DNA from 2 places in the Desemzia sp. C1 genome. Region 1 is predicted to be linked to the other one. Evidence: a T-box and tRNA genes for the amino acid it is inferred to sense, from the RefSeq annotation. Region 1 holds a T-box; the other holds one or more tRNA genes.
The links. A T-box is a leader RNA that pairs with one kind of tRNA and senses whether it is charged. The one in region 1 lies ahead of serS (serine--tRNA ligase), so its partner is inferred to be a tRNA-Ser.
Positions count from the first base shown of each region.

Region 1 (3,512 bases):
TGTCAACAACTTTTTAAAATTATTTTTTCGTTGCTCGTGAACGTTTTGTTTGTCCCCTGCAACGTTTATTAATATACCAACATTCCTGAGTTTCGTCAACTGTTTTTTCGAAATAAATCAAAAACTTTTATAAAACTGAACTATTTTATTTTTACCGCTAAAAAACGAGGGGAATTCCCCTCGTTTGCCGAACGATTTCTTTCAGTTAACCAAGATGGTACAGATAGGTGAAAAATGAATATTTATTAATATAACAACTTATTATTCATTTCCCCAAGTTTGTTGAATAAACCCTGCTCTACCTGATCCATGACTATATCTATTATAATGGGCACTATTCTTCTTATAAAAGTCTTGATGGTAGTCTTCTGCTTCATAAAATGGTTCAGCTGGTTCTATCGAAGTAACAATGGGAGCATTAAACTTCCCGCTATTTTGTAACGCTTCTTTTGAGGCTTCTGCTATTTCTTTTTGTTCTTCGTCATGGTAAAAAATTACTGGACGATAGGAATCGCCTCTATCTGCAAATTGCCCCGCCGCATCAGTGGGGTCTGTTTGTCTCCAATAGATCTCGACTAACTCTGCATAATCAAATAATTCTGGATCGTAAGTTATTTGAACCGCTTCAGTGTGTCCTGTAGTTCCTGTAGTAACTTGTTCGTAAGTTGGGTTCTTTACATGTCCGCCTGTATAACCAGATACTACAGACTCTATACCTGGTAGAGAGTCAAAAGGTTTTACCATGCACCAAAAACATCCGCCAGCAAATGTCGCTTTTTTTAAATTTGTTTGTCTCATACTTATACCTTCCTTATCTCATTAGTATTCAATAGTATATCACGTCTAGTTCTCTATTTAAAAAAATTACGATCAAAAAAAGGAAAGCCGAGTCAGCTTCCCTTTCATCTTCTTACCTATGTTGTTAACGTATCTCAGTTACTCCACCCATATAAGAAACTAATGCTTCTGGAACTTTTACTGAACCATCTGCTTGTTGGTAGTTTTCTAAAATGGCTGCCACTGTACGTCCAACTGCTAAACCAGAACCATTCAATGTATGAACGTACTCCAATTTCCCAGTTTCTTCATTACGGTAGCGGATCTTAGCTCTTCTAGCTTGGAAAGCTTCAGTGTTTGAACATGAAGAGATCTCTCTATAGGTGTCTTGAGCTGGAATCCAAACTTCCAAGTCATACGTTTTAGCAGCAGAGAAGCCCATGTCTCCTGTACATAAAGCTAGTACACGATATGGAAGATTTAGTTTCTTCAATACATCTTCTGCGTTAGCCGTCATTTTTTCCAATTCTTCGTATGATTCTTCAGGCTTACTGAATTTCACCATTTCTACCTTATTGAATTGATGCAATCGAATCAACCCTCTAGTATCACGTCCAGCACTTCCCGCTTCAGATCTAAATGATGGACTTAGCGCTGTGAAGTATACAGGCAATTCTTTTTCATCAATGATTTCATCTTGATAGTAATTCGTTAAGGGAACTTCCGCAGTCGGAATCAATGTCAAATCACTATCTTCCATTTGAAAGACGTCTTCTTTGAATTTAGGGAATTGGCCTGTTCCAAACATCGCTTTACTGTTTACCATATAAGGTGTCATCATTTCTGTATATCCATGGTCGTAAATGTGCATGTCTAACATGAAATTGTATACGGCACGTTCTAAACGAGCACCTAACCCTTTATAGTATAAGAAGCGACTTCCAGATACTTTAGCTCCACGTTCAAAATCAAGTATGCCTAAATCTTCTCCGATCTCCCAGTGTGGTTTTGGTTCGAAGTCGAATGCTTGAGGCTCTCCCCATTTGCGTACTTCAACATTCTCTTCTTCGTCTGCGCCGACTGGTACTGAGTCGTGTGGTAAGTTAGGTAATCTAGTAGCGATGTTTTCGATTTCTTCTTCTATAGAAGAAAGTTCTCGATCTAAGGTTTTGATTTTGCCGCCTAATTCACGCATTTCAAGGATTTTTTCATCTGCGTTTTCTTTATTGCGTTTTAAAGAAGCAATAGCATCTGATACTTCATTACGGTAGCTCTTTGCTTTTTCTGTTTCTACTATTAGATCTCTACGCTTACTGTCTAAGTCGACGTAATGATTCAATTCCTCTTCTTTTACTCCACGTGCAGCTAATTTCTTTGCAATAACGTCAAAATTAGTTCTCAATTCTTTATTATCCAACATACCTTATTCCTCCTCTAGTCACTCTTACAAATAAAAAAAGCCCAATCCTTCCCTGTTATAGGGACGAATTGGACTTCACGTTCGCGGTACCACCCAGATTTAACTTGTTACAGTTACTCTCTACTTCAGATAACGGTCTGGAGCCGAAATAATTTAATACTTAATAGAAGAAACTATTAAGGTTCATTATTTACTTCGTATGACGGATTCAAGAAAATTAACCATCAGCTTCCACCAGCCGCTGACTCTCTAAAGAATTAACTTTTCTTTACTAGCTCATACTACTAACGTTCGTTGTATTCTTTTAATTGAGTTTATTTTAACCAACTCATTTATATAAGTCAATACAAACTCTACTGGTGAGAAGTTCTAGCCAAAAATATTAGCGTAAAGATCGGTGAAGAAGTTTCCTACCCAACGTCCAGCAAGAACAAAGACATTAGCTTTTTTGACTTCTTCTGTAGTTGTTGCAGCAACTTGTTTACCTTCATTGCCATCAATGTAACCTAACTCATCGCCTTCTACGTTCACTTGAACTTGACCGATCTCTTGTCCTTTTTTGAACGGTGCTGTCAATTCGTTTCCTTCGTTTAACAAGTCAGGATCTGCTTGGTATGCAGCAGTTACTTGTTCAGCATCTGTTCCTTGAGGGACAACGATGGATACATCTGATCCCGCAGCAACCTCAATCGCGTCGTCTTTACCTTTAGCTACTGGTGTTTTCCCAGCTTCCGTTACCACATCGCCTTTTTTATAAACATCTAAAAATTCCCAGTTCGCAAAAACCCAATCCATGATCTTGTCTGTTTCTTTAAAGCGAGAACCTTTGTCTTCTTCGCCATTTTCCGCATTCATGACAACTGTAATAATGCGCATGTCATTTTCAACCGCTGTTCCTGCAATAGAAGCACCAGCGAAATCTGTCGTCCCAGTTTTCAAACCATCAACGTTTTCACGTTCAAATAACAATCCTTCTAACATCCAGTTCCAGTTAGACATATCGATAGCATCATCCGTGCCTTCTCTAAACGTCATTTTTGGTATGCTGGTTGTTTCCAATACTTCTGGATAATCATTTACCAAATGCATCGCTACTTCTGCAATTCCTCTTGCAGTCATGATGTTTTCATCTGTATCAGAACTTCCTGGATACACATTTCCTTGTAAATCACTATTGTTCAGACCTGTTGAGTTATACAATTTGTAATCTGTAATACCCCATTCGTCCAGTTGCACTTTCATCATGTCTACAAATGCCGGTTCAGTACCTGCAATAGCTTCTGCGATAGCTATAGTCGCACCATTTGCTGAATAG
Region 1 is NZ_JAJIZP010000003.1:1,006,439-1,009,950, forward strand. It holds gene msrA (peptide-methionine (S)-S-oxide reductase MsrA) at 262-798, opposite strand; gene serS (serine--tRNA ligase) at 923-2,197, opposite strand; T-box leader at 2,254-2,491, opposite strand; gene LMF32_RS05340 (serine hydrolase) at 2,567-3,512, opposite strand, start outside.

Region 2 (3,512 bases), 1.5 Mb from region 1:
AGATCCATTAGGGGCATACGATTTGGATGAACCTTCTCGCATAGAGTATAACGAGGTTATTTATGATAACGGATTCGTCCTTCTTGTAGAAGATAAGACAAGTTTTACAATGGGAAGAGAAACTCAGACAACTCAACCTTCTGAAAATACTAGTATGACCAGTGGGGAAACAGGAGACTTCAATGAGACTCCCGGAGGCGTCAATCCGCTTATTCCAGGTACAGGAATGGCTGCGGATAACGCCATTACTAGAAGCTCAAACGACATTCATGCTTCAAGTAAAGGAACATCAGATGTTCAAGATAAGTTCAATCATACATCTGATGAAAGAAACCGAGATGCTGACGAGGAAGTACGTGATATCGAAAATCACGAAGTTACGCAAGCTAACGAGAAGTTGAATCGCGAGGGATTGACTGATAATTCTGTTGACTCCAATACGCCGGGTGCCAGCATCGACCCTAAAATTCCGCCTCAAAGCTTAGAACCGATGGATATAGACAGTAATCCTCTTCAAAATGATCAGACAACTGCATCAGAGTATAAAGATAAATAAAAGAAAGGAAAGCAGGTGAGGAAGATGATCAGGATGATCATGGTATTTACTTTCAGCTATATCGGCGTTTATTTTTCTCTGCTGTTATCTTTAATTTACTTTTTAAGACCGAAAAAAAGAACTAAAAAAAAGAAACAACGACATCGTTAAGGAAAATAGTGTACTGAAAAGGAATTCTTTTGAATCATCACTTCAAGAATTCCTTTTTTTGGTATAATAAAACCAATACATAAATAAAAAACAAGAAGGTAATTATTGGAGGAGTAGTTATGACAAATAAAGAAATCAAACGAGAAGCAAAAGCACGATTATCAGGCAATTGGAAAATAGCCATATTGAATTTATTTGTAGTAGGAATTTTAACAACGATTATTAACGAGGTATTACTTGGTGTAACAGGTATCGGAGGAGGTTTTGCTGATATAATGTCAAGTATATCTGATCCATACGCTATCGGAACTGAAACTATATCGCCTGCAGCAAGTATTTTTGCGTCTTTTGGTTCAATAGCAGTAAGTTTTATTTCCGCTGTATTTGCAGTGGGATATGATTGGGCATTATTGGATATGGTCGATGGGGAAAAGCTGACGGTAGAAGGAATATTCCAAACAGCCAATTCGAAACGTTTTTTTAAAGTTATTGGAATTTCTATTGTTACAGGATTATTCGTGTTCTTTTGGAGTTTATTACTTGTGATTCCCGGAATTGTTAAAGCTTATAGTTACAGCCAAGCTTACAATATTTATAAAGATGACCCTGAAGTAGATGTTGTTGGGGCTATCAATCGAAGCAAAGAATTGATGAAGGGCAAGAAATGGAAATTTTTCATTTTACAATTTTCGTTTATCGTGTGGTACCTTATTCCTGTAGCATTATTTTTAGCCTTTATTTTAGGCAGTGTCAATACGATCAGGTATCAATTTCAAGAAGTCAGTATATATGCGAATGATGAATTCGTTGGCTTTTTATTAGGTATGCTTTTAGTCGTACTGGCTTTTGGTTTAGCCATGTTTCTTATATCACTGTACGTTGAACCTTACCGTAGAACAGCTGCCCAAATTTTCTATCGGGATTTAGTAGGGTACCCAGAGTTGGATGCAGACGAAGGGATCTACGAGGAACAAAAGACATATGCAACAGAACAAATTGACCCTTATGAAGAAACAGAAGAATCTTCTTCATCAGATGATCGGTTAGATCGATTTTAAACTAAAAAAGTCAGCTCAAAGGGGAGTTTAGAACCTTTGAGCTGACTTTTTAGCTAGTTGGTTGTGTCTTAGTTCATACTTAGAAACGGATGGAAGATAAGGGATTTGAACCCTTGCACGACATAAATCGCCTAACGGTTTTCGAGACCGTCCCCTTCAGCCGGACTTGGGTAATCTTCCGAAATTTTTTTACAAATCGATTATAACGTGAAGAAAAAAAGTTGACAATAAGCTAGAGGGTATTTTATTTTGAAGATCAAATAATCTAAGGTATAATCAGTTTGAAGTAAAAAGAGAACCATTGTTTCTTGATTGATAAGCTTTTATCTGGAGAGGGGCAGCATACTTTAGGAGGAGATTAGAATGAAAAAGTGGTTATTATTATTGGGGGCGTCGGCATTCCTTGCAGGATGCGACATGATGGGTGGCGCGACTGAAGAATCACAGCCAAGCTAATCTTCAGAGTCAAGTGCAGAAACTTCTGAATCGGCTAGTACAGAAGAAAGTTCGCAAGCATCTTCGTCTGAAGCGTCATCAGAATCCAGTTCATCAGAAAGTGCAAGTGCGTCAGGAGAAGAGGTTACTACACAGTTTCCGCTAGTTCCGCAAAAATCTGAAATCGACAAAGGGTTCACACTAGAAAATGATAAACTATTGCAAGAAATTCAATTGAGAATGAGTCAAACACCTGAATTGGGTATTGAAAATGACGTAGCCATTCACTTTACAGGATTGTTTTTAGGCGAACAAGGACAAGATAACGTCCAAGCGGTATTTATTGTTGTAAATCGTACAGATATGGCAATGACAAACATTGATTTAACTGTCAGCATGAGTACTACTGATGGGGCCGTTATTCTAGACAAAGCTCCGTTTACTCTGACAGAAGATTCATTTGGTATTTTGGAACCAGATACAGTAATGCCTGCTTACTTTACAGTTCCGATGGAAAATCAAGAAACATTCTTTAGTGTCAACGATTTATCAAAAGTTACTTACTCAATCGATTCGTTCGATTTTGATGAAAGATAATCGTTCAAGAAAAGTAAAAGTCTGGAAGATAATTTTCCAGACTTTTTTTGTGTAAAAAGCTATACATACGGGTAAATGAGACAGGTAAGTGAGAAGTTTTTTGTAAAAAGGCGAGTAATAGTGTACTATTGAAGTATATGATTTATAAACACATTGTTTGGGGGAAAATAAATGACTTTTAAGTGGAAAGAAATATGGACCATTCCGAACCTATTGTCCATTATTCGTTTGATATTAGTTCCAGTATTTATTTCTTATTATTTAAACGCTGAAACTATAAATGATTACAGAATTGCTGGACTGATCATCCTTTTCTCTGGTGTAACAGATTTAATAGACGGTATTATTGCGAGAAAGTTTAATCAGATAACAGATCTAGGGAAATTGATTGATCCAGTAGCAGACAAAGTAACTCAAGCAGCCATTGTATTTTGTTTGATGGTTCGATATGAATACATGTGGATTATTGTATTGTTATTTGTGATAAAAGAATTGTCTATGCTGGCATGGAATATCGTGTTGATTAAGCAGCATAAAAAATTGGATGGGGCATTATGGTACGGGAAGGTATCTACAGCTGTTTTTTATGCATGCATGACGATTTTAGTGGCATTTCCAGATTTAAGCGCAGCTTTCGCGAACAGTTTAATGCTGATTACTGGATTTTTCTTACTGCTTTCTTTTGTGCTCTATACAAAAATATTTCTGCACATGCA
Region 2 is NZ_JAJIZP010000003.1:2,544,396-2,547,907, reverse strand. It holds gene LMF32_RS12745 (general stress protein) at 1-556, shown strand, start outside; gene LMF32_RS12740 (DUF975 family protein) at 826-1,764, shown strand; tRNA gene LMF32_RS12735 (tRNA-Ser) at 1,855-1,944, opposite strand; gene LMF32_RS12730 (hypothetical protein) at 2,217-2,390, opposite strand; gene LMF32_RS12725 (hypothetical protein) at 2,440-2,796, shown strand; gene LMF32_RS12720 (CDP-alcohol phosphatidyltransferase family protein) at 2,968-3,512, shown strand, end outside.
Region 2: it has a tRNA-Ser gene. The T-box ahead of serS (serine--tRNA ligase) is inferred to sense a tRNA for this amino acid. The anticodon was not compared.